One region of the Pseudomonas stagnisoli genome, then DNA from elsewhere that is predicted to be linked to it. Evidence: riboswitches for the same ligand, from Rfam matches in the RefSeq annotation. Region 1 holds a riboswitch; each other region holds the start of a gene.
What was found. Region 1 has a riboswitch for cobalamin ahead of ACOAPY_RS03750 (TonB-dependent receptor domain-containing protein). Riboswitches for the same ligand answer to the same signal wherever they lie in the genome.

Region 2: linked by a shared signal. The riboswitch ahead of cobW (cobalamin biosynthesis protein CobW) and the one ahead of ACOAPY_RS03750 (TonB-dependent receptor domain-containing protein) in region 1 are both predicted to bind cobalamin.
Region 3: linked by a shared signal. The riboswitch ahead of cobO (cob(I)yrinic acid a,c-diamide adenosyltransferase) and the one ahead of ACOAPY_RS03750 (TonB-dependent receptor domain-containing protein) in region 1 are both predicted to bind cobalamin.
Region 4: linked by a shared signal. The riboswitch ahead of cobG (precorrin-3B synthase) and the one ahead of ACOAPY_RS03750 (TonB-dependent receptor domain-containing protein) in region 1 are both predicted to bind cobalamin.

The regions. Positions count from the first base shown of each region.
Region 1 covers NZ_CP184361.1:776,472-780,014, forward strand. The annotation lists gene ACOAPY_RS03745 (helical backbone metal receptor) at 1-298, shown strand, start outside; gene ACOAPY_RS03750 (TonB-dependent receptor domain-containing protein) at 338-2,224, opposite strand; cobalamin riboswitch at 2,306-2,510, opposite strand; gene dxs (1-deoxy-D-xylulose-5-phosphate synthase) at 2,561-3,543, opposite strand, start outside.
Region 2 covers NZ_CP184361.1:1,665,908-1,669,450, reverse strand. The annotation lists gene cobM (precorrin-4 C(11)-methyltransferase) at 1-582, opposite strand, end outside; gene ACOAPY_RS08075 (cobalamin biosynthesis protein) at 579-983, opposite strand; cobalamin riboswitch at 1,078-1,314, shown strand; gene cobW (cobalamin biosynthesis protein CobW) at 1,411-2,460, shown strand; gene cobN (cobaltochelatase subunit CobN) at 2,622-3,543, shown strand, end outside.
Region 3 covers NZ_CP184361.1:1,671,723-1,675,265, reverse strand. The annotation lists gene ACOAPY_RS08120 (cobyrinate a,c-diamide synthase) at 1-688, opposite strand, end outside; gene cobO (cob(I)yrinic acid a,c-diamide adenosyltransferase) at 804-1,415, opposite strand; cobalamin riboswitch at 1,525-1,730, opposite strand; gene ACOAPY_RS08110 (hypothetical protein) at 1,763-2,083, opposite strand; gene ACOAPY_RS08105 (class I SAM-dependent methyltransferase) at 2,088-2,750, opposite strand; gene ACOAPY_RS08100 (C40 family peptidase) at 2,747-3,262, opposite strand; gene ACOAPY_RS08095 (C40 family peptidase) at 3,341-3,543, opposite strand, start outside.
Region 4 covers NZ_CP184361.1:3,011,984-3,015,526, forward strand. The annotation lists gene ACOAPY_RS14535 (precorrin-2 C(20)-methyltransferase) at 1-72, opposite strand, end outside; gene ACOAPY_RS14540 (precorrin-8X methylmutase) at 72-698, opposite strand; gene cobG (precorrin-3B synthase) at 695-1,990, opposite strand; cobalamin riboswitch at 2,088-2,285, opposite strand; gene cbiE (precorrin-6y C5,15-methyltransferase (decarboxylating) subunit CbiE) at 2,468-3,543, shown strand, end outside.

The sequences.
Region 1 (3,543 bases):
CCTGGGCGGGCGGCAGATCGTCAGCGACGCGTTGCGGGTGTGTGGCGCGCGCAACGTGTTCGCCGATCTGCAGTTGCCCGCACCCCAGGTCAATGTCGAGGCGGTGCTGGGGCGCGCGCCCGAGGTGATTCTTGGCGGCAGCGATGCCGAACTGCAGCGCTGGCAAGCCTGGCCGCAGTTGCCGGCGGTGCGTCTGGGGCAGCTGTGGTCGGTCCCGGACAAGGGCCTGGAACGCCCCAGCTTCCAGATGCTGGCGGCCACCGAGCAGCTCTGCGAGCTGCTGGCCAAGGCCCGTTGAGGCATTAAGCAACAAGGCCCCTCGCGGGGCCTTGTGCGTTTACAGCCTGGGCGTCCAGACGAACCCGAGCAGTGCCGTGCGGCCTTCCTGGCGGTAGCCGTAGCGTTCGCCCTCGTGCTCGTACAGGGCGCGCTGGTAGTCCTTGTCCAGCAGGTTGTCGATCTTCGCCTCCAGCTTCAGCTCGTCACTGGCCTGCCAGCTGCCACGCAGACCGAGCAGGCCGTAGCCGCCCAGCTCGTACTGGTTGTTCGGATCGTCGTAGCTGCTGCTGGCCAGTTGCCAGGTGGCGCCGACGGCGAATTCGCCGAAGCTGCGGTCCAGGTCCAGGCTCAGGGTGCGACGGGCTCGGCGGTTGAGGGTGTGGCCGCTGTCACGGTCGCGCGGGTCGACGAACGCGATGCCGAGCTGCCCCTGCCAGCCGAACAGTTCCTGCTGCAGGTTGGCCTCGAAACCGTGGATACGGGCTTTGGCAATGTTCTGCGGGATGAAGTCCTGATCGTTGGCGATCGCGTCTTCGATATCGGTGCGGTACAGCGAGGCCTCCAGGCGAGTGCGTTCGGCCAGTTGGCTGCGCCACTGCAGCTCATAGCTCTTCGAATGCTCGGGCTTGAGGTCTGGGTTGCTGTAGTCGGGGTAGTAGAGGTCGTTGAAAGTCGGTGCGCGGAAGCCCTCGCTGTACGACAGCACCAGATCGTTGGTGGCGTTCAGTGGCAGGGTCAGGGCGCCGCTCCAGGTGTTTTCGCTGCCGAACTGTTCGTTCTTGTCGTGGCGCATGCCCACTTCGGTGGAAAAGCCCTCGCCGTCATAGCGGTGCTGGATGAAGGCAGCCTGGTTCCAGCGTTGCTGCTCGGCGAACGCGGTGTTGCTGTTGAGCTGATCCTCGTACCAGTCGGCGCCCAGCAACAGGCTGTGGCGGTCGCTCAGGGTCAGGGTGTTGAGCCAGTTGAGCGAGTCGCGGTAGGTATTGAACACGCCGCGCTCGTCACTGAGCTTGTCCAGGCTTTCCTCGCGGTTCTCGCTGTGACCGACTTCCAGGCGGCTGCTCCACAGGTCATTGATCTGCGCGTCCAGGTAACTGGAAACGCTGCTGAGGGTGAAGTCGCTGTAGGGCTCCTGGCCGACCGACTCGAAGGTGGTCATGTCGTAACGGCCGAAGGGATTGTCGAACTCGGTGCGGCCGCGCTGGTCGAGGACGTTGACGCCGGCTTCCAGGCTGTCGCTGAAGCTGTGGCTGAGGCTCAGGCTGAAGGCCTTGTTGCGATAACCGTCGTGATCCTGGTCGGAGTCGTAGGAAGGGCCGGTGCGGTCGATGCCGTCGGTTTCGTCGAGGCTGCCGGCCAGGCTGAAACGAGTCTGCGCGTCGCCGCCGGAGATGCCGGCACTGCGGCGCCAGCTGGCATTGCTGCCGTAGCCCATGCGCACGAAGGGTTGCAGGCCTTCACCGGCGCTGCGGCGGGTAAAGATCTGCACCACGCCACCAATGGCGTCGGCGCCGTACACCGCCGAACGCGGGCCGCGCAGCACTTCGACACGTTCGATCTGGTCGACATTGAGGTACTGCAGGCTGCTGTCGCCGGAGCTGGCCGACGCGATGCGCATGCCATCCACCAGCACCAGGCTCTGTGCCGACTTGGTGCCGCGGATGTACAGGCTGGTCAGGCTGCCGGCGCCATTGTCGGTCACCTGCACGCCGGGCACGCGGCGCAGCAGGTCGCTGACCGATGCCGGCTGCAGGCGCTCGATGTCGGCGCGGGTGAACACGGTGCTCGTCGCGCTGCTGGCTTCGCGTTGCTGCACGTCGCGGTTGGCGCTGATCAGCGTCTCTGGCAGCTTGAGCGCGGCGTCCTGGCTGGCGGCCAGCACGGCACCGGCAGGCAGCAGGGCCAGGCTCAGGGCCGAGAGGGGCAGGGTGTGGGACAGTTTCATCGGGGTTCCTCAAAGACAAAGACTTCGAGGAGGGCAGAAAGCAGGCGCGTGGCGGCACCTGACGGTGCGGCCCTCCGCAACACCAGTCGAATCCTCCAGGCCGGTCTCCGGGCTCTCGATTCCACTCCGCGCGCCTTCCCGGTTGACCCGGTGGCTGTTGCGCGGACCTGCAGCAGGGCTGCGATCGATTACCGTTGCGGGGGCAGCGCCGGGATTGCTCATGGAGCGCACCGGCTTCCCGATTATCGCCGGCATTGACCGGCGCACCTGATGGATAACAAAACGCCGCGCACCTTAGTGCACGGCGTGTTGAAGCTCAAGCAAGTTTAGCGTGGCTCAGCTTGAACTTTGCTCAAGTTGCTGCAGGCGGCGACGGACGGCCGCTTCGATGCCGGCCTGGTCCAGGCCGCACTCGGCGAGCATCTGCGCCGGCTTGGCGTGCTCTACGTAGTAATCGGGCAGGCCCAGGTGCAGCAGTGGCTTGACCTGGTTCTCGGCGGCGAGGAACTCGCTGACCGCGCTGCCGGCGCCGCCCATCACGGCGTTTTCCTCGATGGTCACCAGCAGATCGTGACTGGCCGCCAGTTCGCGCAGCAGGGCTTCGTCCAGGGGTTTTACGAAGCGCATATCGACCACCGTGGCATCCAGGCTCTCGCCCACGCGCAGGGCCTCGGCCAGCTGCACACCGAAGACCAGCAGGGCCACGCCCCGGCCCTGGCGGCGCACCACGGCCTTGCCGATCTCCACACCTGTCAAGGCCGGATCGATGGGCGCGTTGGGACCGCTGCCTCGCGGATAGCGCACGGCTGCCGGGCCCTGGAAGTGGTAGCCGGTGGTCAGTAGCTGGCGCAGCTCGTTCTCGTCGCTGGGGGTGGCGATGAGCATGCCGGGGATGCAGCGCAGGTAGGAAATGTCGAAGCTGCCGGCGTGGGTCGGACCGTCTTCGCCAACCAGGCCGGCACGGTCGATGGCGAACAGCACGTCGAGGTTCTGCACCGCCACGTCGTGGATCAACTGGTCGTAGGCGCGCTGCAGGAAGGTGGAGTAGATCGCCACCACCGGCTTGGCGCCGTCGCAGGCCATGCCGGCGGCCAGGGTCACCGCATGCTGCTCGGCGATGGCCACGTCGAAGTAGCGCTCGGGGAAGCGCTCGCTGAAGGCCACCAGGTCCGAGCCTTCCTTCATCGCCGGGGTGATGCCGACCAGGCGCGGGTCTGCGGCCGCCATATCGCACAGCCACTGGCCGAACACACCGGAATACTTGGGCCCGGAGGGCTGCTTGGGCGCCACCGGGGCGTTGATCGGTTCCAGCTTGGTAA
Region 2 (3,543 bases), 890 kb from region 1:
GGGCCAGCTGGCGCGGTGCACCACGGCGATCGGGCAATCGGCGCCGTAGTAAGGCAACAGCTCGTCGACGATGCGCGGCAAGTGCTGCACGCCGAGGTGGATGGCCAGGGTTGCGCGATGGCTGGCCAGGGCGCCCAGCTCCTCCCCAGCCGGCATCGGCGAGTTGTGCCCGTAGCGGGTGAGGATCACTGTTTGCGCCACCTCCGGCAGGGTCAGCTCGACCTCCAGCAGCGCTGCGCAGGCAGCGGTCGCGGTTACCCCGGGGATGATCTCGAAGGGGATATTCCGCGCACGCAGCTCGCGGATCTGCTCGCCAATCGCGCCATACAGCGAGGGGTCGCCGGAATGCACGCGGGCCACGTCCTGGCCCAGGGCATGGGCCTCGGCCAGCAGGGCGACGATTTGCGACAGGTGCAGTTCGGCGGTATTCACCACCCGCTCGGCGCGGTGGCCGTCGAGCAGCGCCGCCGGCACCAGCGAACCGGCATAGAGGATCACCGGGCAGCTGCGGATCAGGCGCTGGCCCTTGACGGTGATCAGCTCGGGGTCGCCGGGGCCGGCGCCAATGAAATAGACGGTCATGCACAGGGCTCCGAATCGATGCGCGCCAGGGCGCAGGTGGCATTGGCGCTGCGCAGGCGCGGGCCGAGCAGCTGCGCCCGCCCATGGCGCGCGGCGGCGGCCAGGGCGCTGGGCTCGGCCACCGCCGGGCTGCCGGCCACTTGCTGGGTGAGCGGGTTGACCTCGGCCTGCCCGGCGAATGCCTGCAGTGCCTCGGCCGCTACATGTTCCAGCGGCAGCCCCAGGCGCTCTGCCAAAGTCTGCAAACTAGGCTCACCACGCTTGTGCGCGCTGCTGGCCAGCCCGACCAGTTCGTCCAGCTGTCGGCCATGGGCGGCCAGGCACTGCAGCAGCAGCACCTGCAGTTCGTCCACCGGACAACCGCGCCGGCAGCCGAACCCGGCGATCAGGCGAATCGGCATGGGTACCCCCGCTGCGAGCCAAAAGGCCGCGTAGCTCAGCACGCGCGCCGATGCGGGTCAACCGCGCGGTTGACCGCTTCCCGGCCGCTGCGTAGCCTTGCGCCCTTTCCGAGGTTCTTCTTCGCCCGGCGAAGAAGCTAAGAGGGAACAGGGTCGATGCCCTGGCTGCCCCCGCAACTGTGAACGGATGACGTCCTTCGACATGCCACTGCCCTCAGGGGTGGGAAGGCGAAGGATCGAGCCCGAGCCCCCTATGATCTCGCCAGAGATCGCAGGAGGCTTTCGGCCTCACGCCGTGAGCCAGGAGACCTGCCTCGTGAAAGTGTTCGACAACCGGGCGGGGTGATCCGGTGGTGTTCGGCCCTCGCTCGCCTGCGGGAGCCCCGCCCTGCCCGTCCGTCCATTTTCCCGACGCAGCAGGGCCGCCATGCACACTCTCGCCAAACTCCCCGTCACCATCGTCACCGGTTTTCTCGGTGCCGGCAAAACCACCCTGCTGCGTCATCTGCTGAGCCACGCGGGCGGCCGGCGCATCGCAGTGATCGTCAACGAGTTCGGCGAGCTGGGTATCGACGGCGCCATCCTCAAGCAATGCTCCATCGGCTGCAGCGAGGAAGAGGCCGAAGGTCGCATCTTCGAGCTGGCCAACGGCTGCCTGTGCTGCACCGTGCAGGAAGAGTTCTTCCCGGTGATGCGCGAGCTGGTGGCACGCCGCGGCGAGCTCGACCATATCCTCATCGAAACCAGCGGTCTGGCGCTGCCCAAGCCGCTGGTACAGGCCTTCAACTGGCCGGAGATCCGCACCGCCTGCACCGTGGATGCGGTGATCACCGTGGTCGACAGCCCGGCCGTGGCCGCCGGCACCTTCGCCGCCTTCCCCGAGCAGGTGGACGCCCAGCGCAAGCAGGACCCGAACCTGGACCACGAGTCGCCGCTGCACGAGCTGTTCGCCGACCAGCTGGCCAGCGCTGACCTGGTGCTGCTGAACAAGACCGACCTGCTGGATGCCGATGCGCTGGCTGCCGTGCGCGCCGAAGTGGCCGAGGAGCTGCCGCCAGCAGTCAAGGTGGTCGAGGCCCAGGGCGGCGAGCTGCCGCTGGAGGTGCTGCTCGGCCTGAACTGCGAGACCGAGCTGCATATCGACAGCCGGCGCACCCACCACGACGAGGAAGACGAGGACCACGACCACGACGAGTTCGACGCCTTCGACGTCGTGCTGCCGGAAGCCGAGGAAGCGCGTCTGCTGGCCGCCCTGAAGGAGGCCGTGGCCAGGCACGGCATCCTGCGCGTCAAGGGCTTCGCCGCCATCCCCGGCAAGGCCATGCGCCTGCTGGTCCAGGGCGTCGGCCAGCGCTTCGACCGCCACTTCGACCGCGCCTGGGGCGCCGACGAGGCGAGGCAAACGCGCCTGGTGCTGATCGGCCAGGACCTCGACCGTGCCGCCATCGAGGCGGAGTTGAAGGCCGTGCTGGCGTGATGAGCGCGAGTCGGCTGTGGCTCCCTCACCCCCGGCCCCTCTCCCGAGGGGAGAGGGGAGCAAAGCCATGCTCAACTGAAAATCTGGCGCAGCACCGACTCCCTCTCCCCCCGGGAGAGGGCTGGGGTGAGGGCCTCCCAGGCCACTCGGAGCCCTGACTCATGCACCTGCTCCGCGCCCAGGCCGGCGTCACCCTGCCGGCCGACAGCATCGCCGACCTCGGCCAGACCCCGGCCGAGCTGGTGATCCTTTGCACCGGTGACTCGCACCTCTCCTTGCTGGCCGAGGTCGCACGCGAGCTGCCCGCGGATTTCCCCAGCCTGCGCCTGGCCAGCCCGGCGCAGCTGCCCAACCATGCTTCGGTGGATTTCTACGTCGAGCAGGTGCTGCGCCACGCCAAGGTCATCCTGATCTCGGTGCACGGCGGCGTCAGCTACTGGCGCTACGGCATCGAACGTGTGGTCGAGCTGGGCCGCCTGGGCGCCACCATTATCCTGGTGCCGGGCGACGACCGCGCCGATCCCGAGCTGAGCGAACTGAGCAACGTGGCAAGCGAGGACAGCCAGCGCCTGTGGCAGTACCTGCGCCAGGGCGGTGCGGACAATGCCCGCCATCTGCTGCACTGCATCGCCAGCCGCTGGCTGCAGCGCGACTACCCCTGGATCGAGCCGCGCGCCCTGCCGCGCACGCTGATCCATCACCCGCGCCATGCTGAGACAACCCTGGATCACTGGCGCGCCGACTGGCAACCCGGCCGGCCGGTGGCGGCGCTGCTGTTCTACCGCGCCCAGGTACAGGCCGGGAACACGGCCTTCGTCGACATCTTCTGCCAGCGCCTGCAGGCCCAGGGTCTCAACCCGCTGCCGATAGCCGTAGCCAGCCTCAAGGAAGCCGAATGCCTGGCGCAGGTCGAAGCCTGGCTGGATGAGACCAACGCGGCGGTGATCCTCAACACCACCGGCTTCGCCCAATCCAACCCGGAGTCGCCACAAGCGCGGCCGTTCCGCCGCGATGTACCGGTGCTGCAGGCGCTCTGCGCCCTGGACAGCGAAGAGCAGTGGCAGGCCAGTGCCCAGGGCCTGG
Region 3 (3,543 bases), 900 kb from region 1:
ACGGGTCGTCCGGGGCGGCGAAGCTCACCGGCTCGGGCAGTACCTCGCCGGCACTGGCCAGCAGGGCATCGGCGGCGGCGTCCAGACGCGCATCGAGGTCGGCCAGTTCCTCGGCCTGGATCAGCCCCAGGTGGCGGCGTGGCAGCTCCAGCGCCGCCGAGCGCGGCAGGCCGCCGAACCAACGGATCGAGGGCGGCAGGCTGGTCTGCAGGATGCCGTTGTGGCGCTCGCTGCCGGTGCGGTTGGCCAGCACCCCGGCGAACGGCAGATCGGCCTGGAAATGCGCCAGGCCGTAGGCCAGGGCGGCAAAGGTCTGGGCCATGGCGCCGGCATCGATCACGCCGAGCACCGGCACGCCGAAGCGGCGCGCCAGGTCGGCGGCCGAAGGCTGGCCATCGAACAGGCCCATGACGCCTTCGATGAGGATCAGGTCAGCCTCCTGCGCCGCCTGCCCGAGCAGGCGCCGGCACTCGTCCTCGCCGACCATCCACAGGTCCAGCTGGTACACCGGCGCGCCGCTGGCGCGGGCGAGGATCATCGGATCGAGGAAGTCCGGGCCGCACTTGAACACCCGCACGCGGCGCCCGGCCCGACGGTGCAGGCGCGCCAGGGCGGCGGTGACGGTGGTCTTGCCCTGGCCGGAGGCAGGCGCGGCGATCAGCAGCGCCGGGCAACTGCGCGTGGTCATTGCCCTCTCCTCCGGCCCCTCTCCCATAAATGGGAGAGGGGAGTGGTACGCGAGAGCTTGAGGCTCGTATCGCCCTCTCCCGCGTGCGGGAGAGGGCTGGGGAGAGGGTAGCGGTTCAAAACTCGACCCCCTTCTGCGCCTTCACCCCGGCCTTGAAGGCATGCTTGACCAGCGTCATCTCGGTCACCGTGTCCGCCGCCTCGACCAGCTCAGGCAGGGCGCCGCGCCCGGTCACCACCACGTGCTGCAGCAGCGGCCGCGCCTCGATGTCGGCGAGCACCTGATCGAGCTGCAGGTAGCCATACTTGAGGGCGATGTTCAGCTCGTCCAGCACCACCAGGCCGATACTGTCATCGGCCAGCAGACGTTGCGCCACCTGCCAGGCCTCGCCGGCCATGGCGATGTCGCGCTGGCGGTCCTGGGTCTCCCAGGTGAAGCCCTCGCCCATCACGAACCACTGCACCTCATCGGGAAAGCGGCGGAAGAAGGCCTCCTCGCCGGTGCTGGCGGCGCCCTTGATGAACTGCACCACGCCGACCTTCATACCGTGGCCGAGGGCGCGGGCGACCATGCCGAACGCCGAGCTGCTCTTGCCCTTGCCGTTGCCGGCGTGCACCAGCAGCAGGCCGTATTCGTCCTGGGCCTGGGCGATCTTCGCGTCGATCAGGGCTTTCTTGCGCTGCATGCGCGCCTGGTGGCGGGCGTCGCGTTCTGCCGATTCGGCCATGCCGCTCTCCTGTCCGGCCCCGGGGCCAGACATTGGGTGTCGAAAGGCAAAACACGGACGCACGCAGGAAGGGCCACAGGCCCTGCCCACCCGCAAAGCCCGCCGCAATGCCGTGGAAGCGCGACAGGCCGGTCTCCGGGCTCGTGAGCCAGGCCATTGGCCTGCGGGTCGCGCCTTCCCGTGCCGCAGCACAGTGGCGTAGGCGACCCTTGTCTCACCTACCGTTGCGGGGGCAGCGCCGGCTTGAATGGACCGGCTTCCCTGTTTCACCCCTCGGCCACGCATGGCGGGGGCACCTGTTGCAGGCGCGCAGGGTAGAGGCTGGGGGCGGGAGCGTCAACGCGCGCTCAGAAGCGCGGGGTAAAACCGGCCGGCTTGCTCGCCAGCCAGGCGACGAAGGTGCGCAGGCGCTCGTCGGCCAGCAGGGCCTCGCGACTGTTGTAGGTCAGCGCCAGCTCCTTCTCGTCGAACAGCCGGTGGATCTGGTTGTGGCAGGCGCGGCAGACCCACAGAGTGGCGGTGATGCGCTCAGCCCTGGCGAAGCGCTTCTGCACATAGGGTTTGTCGTGCAGGGCCTTGGGGATCAGGTGATGACGGGTCAGCGGTAGCTGGCGGGCACACAGCTCACAGGCTGCCGGCTGCGGGGGCAGGCGGATCGTCTCGGCCATGGTCTCAGCGTTTGCGACAGAGGGTCAGGCCGTCGCCCAGCGGCAGCAGGCTGAGGTCGATGCGACTGTCCCGCAGCAGGCCACGGTTGAGCGCCTGGATGGCGCGGGTATCGGCGCTTTCCGGGCTCTGTTCCAGCACCCTGCCGCTCCATAGCACGTTGTCGAACAGGATCAGCCCGCCCTGACGCACCAGTACCAGGGCATGCTCCAGGTACACCCGGTAATTGGCCTTGTCAGCGTCGATGAAGATCAGGTCGAAGCTTTCGCTCTGCCCGCCGCGCTCCAGCGCACTGAGGGTCTCCAGCGCCGGCGCCAGGCGCAGGTCGATGCGCTCGGCCACTCCCGCCTCGTGCCAGTAGCGCTCCGCGATGGCGTTGTACTCGCCGGGCAGGTCGCAGCAGATCAGCCGGCCGTCCGCCGGCATGGCCTGGGCCATGCACAGCGCGCTGTAGCCGGTGAAGGTGCCGATTTCGAGAATCTTGCGCGCGCCGCTGATCTGCACCAGCAGAGCCATGAACTGGCCCTGCTCGGGCGCAATCTGCCAGCGCGCAGTGGGCAGCTGCGCGGTCTCCTCGCGCAGGCGCTTTAGCAGCGGTGACTCGCGCAGGGAAACGTCCAGCAGGTACTGGTACAGCGCGTCATCGAGATTCAGCGTGCGGTTGGTCATGGCTGGCGTGCCAGCTGACGTGCCGCCAGCACCCGCTTGGCGCCCAGGTAACTCTTCTGCCAGTAGGCCTGGCTGAGGTAATCCAGGCGCACGGTACCGCCGCTGGACGGCGCGTGCACGAAGCGACCCTCGCCGACATAGATGCCCGCATGGCTGACCTGGCCCCCGCCGTTGGTGGCGAAGAACACCAGGTCGCCGCTCTGCAGCTCGTTACGGCCCACGCTGGGTGCGCGCACGCCGATCATCTCGCGGGTCGAGCGCGGCAGGCTGATGCCGGCGGAATTGCGGTAGACGTAGCCGATCAGGCCGCTGCAGTCGAAACCGCTCTCCGGGGTGTTGCCGCCGTAGCGATAGGGCGTGCCAACCAGACCGATAGCGCTGATCAGCACGTCGTCGGCGCTGCCATCCACGATCGGGAAGGGATTGCTGGGTTCTTTGGCGGGAGGGTTGCCGGCGCAGGCGGTGAGCAGCGCGGCGAGGGCAAGCAGGGAAAGACGAGCCATAAAATGCATGGGCGGGCGTCCGGGCCGGAATGCGCCCTACTCTGCCGGCTCGCGAGCACGGGCGCAAGGCCCGTGCTCCATATTGGCTCAGCGCTTGTGCGTGTGGGCGTCGGCGCTCGGCTGTTCCGGAGCCAGGGCCAGCACGCGCTTGGCCTCCATGTAGCTGCGGCTCCAGTAGCTGTCGTCCAGGCTGTCCACGCGCACGCCACCACTGCGGCTGCTGCTGGAATGGATGAACTGGTCATCGCCCAGATAGATGCCGGCATGGCTGACGCGGCCACGGCCACGGT
Region 4 (3,543 bases), 2.1 Mb from region 1:
GCGCAGAGCCTTGAGGGTAATCAGTTCCGGATCACCGGGGCCGACGCCGAGGCCGAGCAGACGTCCCTTCATCACTCCACCTCCGTGGCCAGGGCGTTCACCGCGGCAGCGGCCATGGCGCTGCCACCACGGCGCCCGCGCACGATGATGTAGGGCACGCCGCGGCTATCGGCAGCCAGCATGTCCTTGGACTCGGCCGCGCCGATAAAGCCCACCGGCATGCCCAAGATCAGCGCCGGCCTGGGCGCGCCGGCGTCGAGCATCTCCAGCAGGTAGAACAACGCGGTCGGTGCGTTGCCGATCACCACCACGCTGCCTTCCAGGTGCTCGCGCCAGTGTTCAAGAGCCACGGCAGAGCGGGTGTTGCCAAGCTCGCGGGCCAGCTGCGGCACGTCTGTATTGTGCAGCGTGCAGATCACCGGGTTGTTCGCCGGCAGGCGCGCGCGGGTGATGCCTTCGGCCACCATGCGCGCATCGCAGAGGATCGGCGCGCCCTTGGCCAGGGCGGCGCGGCCGGCGGCACCGGCACCGGGCGAGAAACGCAGGTCCTGCACCACATCGACCATCCCGCAGGCGTGGATCAAACGCACGGCGAGCTTTTCCAGGTCGACGGGGATCGCCGAGAGGTCGGCCTCGGCGCGGATGGTGGCGAAGGACTGGCGGTAGATCTCCTGACCATCGCGGATGTAATCGATCATTCGGGGCTTCCTGCGGCGAGGCGCTCGCCGGCTTGGTCGATATCGAGGGATTGCGCCAACAGGCGGCCGAACCCGGCCAGGCCCTGCTCGCGGCGATAGAGGTCGTAACGGCCGCCGGGCTGGGCCAGCAGCGTATAAGGCGCGATATGAGCGGCGGCGCAGCTGCGCGGGCAGCCGCTCAGGTGCACCTGGGCGATGTGCGCCGGGAGGCGCTCAGCCAGCTTGCGGGCATCGGCCTTGGTGTCCGCCTGGGCCCTGGCGCAGCCGGGCAAGCCGCTGCAGGCGAGCAGGCGGGCCAGCGGCGCGCGCGTTTCCAGCAGCAAGCCAAGGTCATGCAGGGCTTGGCCGACGAAGGCTCGACGGCTCCCAGGTATGTCCGGCAGCAGCAACCCCTGCCATGGCGTGAGACGCAGCTCACCACAGCCCTCGGAGTCAGCCAGTTCAGCCAGGGCACTCAATTGGTCGGCGTGTAGCCTCCCGAGCGGCACGCCGGCCAGCAGCATCACCCAGCCTGACTGCGCCTGCACATGCGCCCCCAGTGGCGGGCTGTCATAGCGCGGACGCCGCGGAGTGGCCCATGGCTGCTGAACAGACAATGGCAGGCGCGCCAGGAACTGCTCCACCGGCAGCTCAGCCAACAGCTGGCGCATCCGGGTATGCGCGCCGGCCAACTGCAGGAACAGCCGTAGCACGGCCTCCACCAGTCGCTCCGCCTGTGCCAGGGGAATCACGCCCAGCGCCGCATCGCGCGGGCAGCCCGCCAGGCCGAAGGCCAGGTGCGTGCCGCCAGGCAACGCGCTGAGCCACAGGTCGTGGGGATGGTCGAGCATGGCGAGGGCCTCGCCGCCGTCCAGCTGGAGGGCGAACTTGGCCGACAAGGCGTGAAACTCGGGCGTATTTTCCAGCAGCGCCAGCAGGCGGCCGGCCAGCGGGCGGGTATCGAGGTGCGCGCTGCGATCGCGCCCGGCCGCCGGACTGAGTAGCAGGTTGCGCACATCATCAGCATCCGGGTGGCGCGGGCCGAGGCCGGCGGCCAGCAGGTGCTGCACCAGCGGTTCATGATTCTCGTCGCGCACGCCGCGCAACTGCAGGTTGCTGCGGTTGGTCAGCTCCAGCACGCCACTGCCGCAGAGCCGCGCGGCCTCGGCCACGGCGCGGGCCTGCGCGCTGGTCAGCAGCCCACCGGGCAGCTTGACGCGGCAAATGCCGCCATCGCGCGCGGGCACGACACGCCATAACCCCGGGCAGGCCGAGGGACGCAACAAAGACGCGGCAGGAGCAACTGGCTGCATGCGGTCACCGACAACAAACGACGCGGCGACCGAACCGGAGGCATCACCCGGGCAGGGCGATTCCTTGGCATCGGTACACCCCGCCCGATGTTGGCACTCGCGACTGCGTCGTCGGCAGGTCTCCTGGCTGGCAGGTCATCATCGCGGCGCGGCCTTCCCGATTGCTCAGTGGCGTGTGTGCGGAGCGACTCGCTGCTTACAGTTGCGGGGGCAGCCATGGTTGGAGCCGGAGCTCACCCATGTTCCCTCTTAGGCCCGTAAGGAGCCACGATCTGCTGCGCGTCGGAAAAACTGCGTTGAAAGCGGCTTCGGAATGCTCATTTACCGTTCGTAAACTCCGCTTCCTCAGCCCCTTTCGCCTGGTTTTTCTCTAGCTCGCCAGATCGTGAACCGTCTCATGGGCACCGACGAAGGCGCTATTATGCCCGCTTTTTCCGGCGCAGGGCCAAGCCCGCGCGTCACCGCAAGGAGAGCTGCATGACGGCCTGGCTGACAGTGGTGGGCATTGGCGAAGACGGCTACGCCGGTCTGGGCAAGGCGGCGCGGCGCGCGTTGCTGGAGGCCGAGTGCATTGTCGGTGCGCCGCGCCAGCTCGACCTGCTGCCACCTTGCATCCGCGCCGCGCGCCTGACCTGGCCAAGCCCCTTCAGCCTGGAGCCGGTGTTGCAGCGGCGCGGCATGCCGACCTGCGTGCTGGCGAGCGGCGACCCCATGCTCTACGGCGTCGGCGCCAGCCTGGCGCGCCAGCTGGATGAAGGCGAGATGCTTGTGCTGCCGACGCCCTCCGCCTATTCGCTGGCCGCCGCGCGCCTGGGCTGGCCGCTGCAAGACATCACCCTGCTGTCGGTGGTCGCGCGCCCGCTGCCGGCCGTCGCCCGCCATCTGCACGACGGCCAGCGCCTGCTGATCCTGTGCAACGACGGCAGCAGCCCGAGCGCCCTCGCCGCTCTGCTGCGCGAGCGCGGCTTCGGCGCCAGCCGCCTGAGCGTACTGGAGCACCTGGGCGGCCCGCTGGAGCGGCGAATCGATGGCCTGGCAGATAGCTGGAACCTGGAGGAAGTGGCCGCACTCAATCTGCTGGCCGTCGAGTGCCGGGCCGATACCGGCGTGCAGCCGCTGCCACTGACGGTCGGCCTGCCCGACGATGCCTATCGCCACGACGGCCAGCTGACCAAGCGCGACGTGCGCGCCGTCACCCTGGCCCGCCTGGCACCCCGCCCCGGTGAGCTGCTGTGGGATGTCGGTGCTGGTTGCGGCTCGATCGGCATCGAATGGCTGCGCAGCCACCCACACTGCCGCGCCATTGCCATCGAAGCTGATGCCGGTCGCCAGCAGTTGATCGCTCATAACCGCGACGCTCTCGGCGCACCGCAGCTGCAACTGGTGGCCGGCGAGGCACCGCAGGCCCTGGGCGGGCTGGAAGCGCCCGACGCCATCTTTATCGGCGGCGGCGTCACCGTGCCCGGCATGCTGGAGCAGTGCTGGCAGGCGCTCAAGCCGGGCGGCAGGCTGATCGCCAATGCCGTGACCCTGCAGAGCGAGGCCGTGCTGGT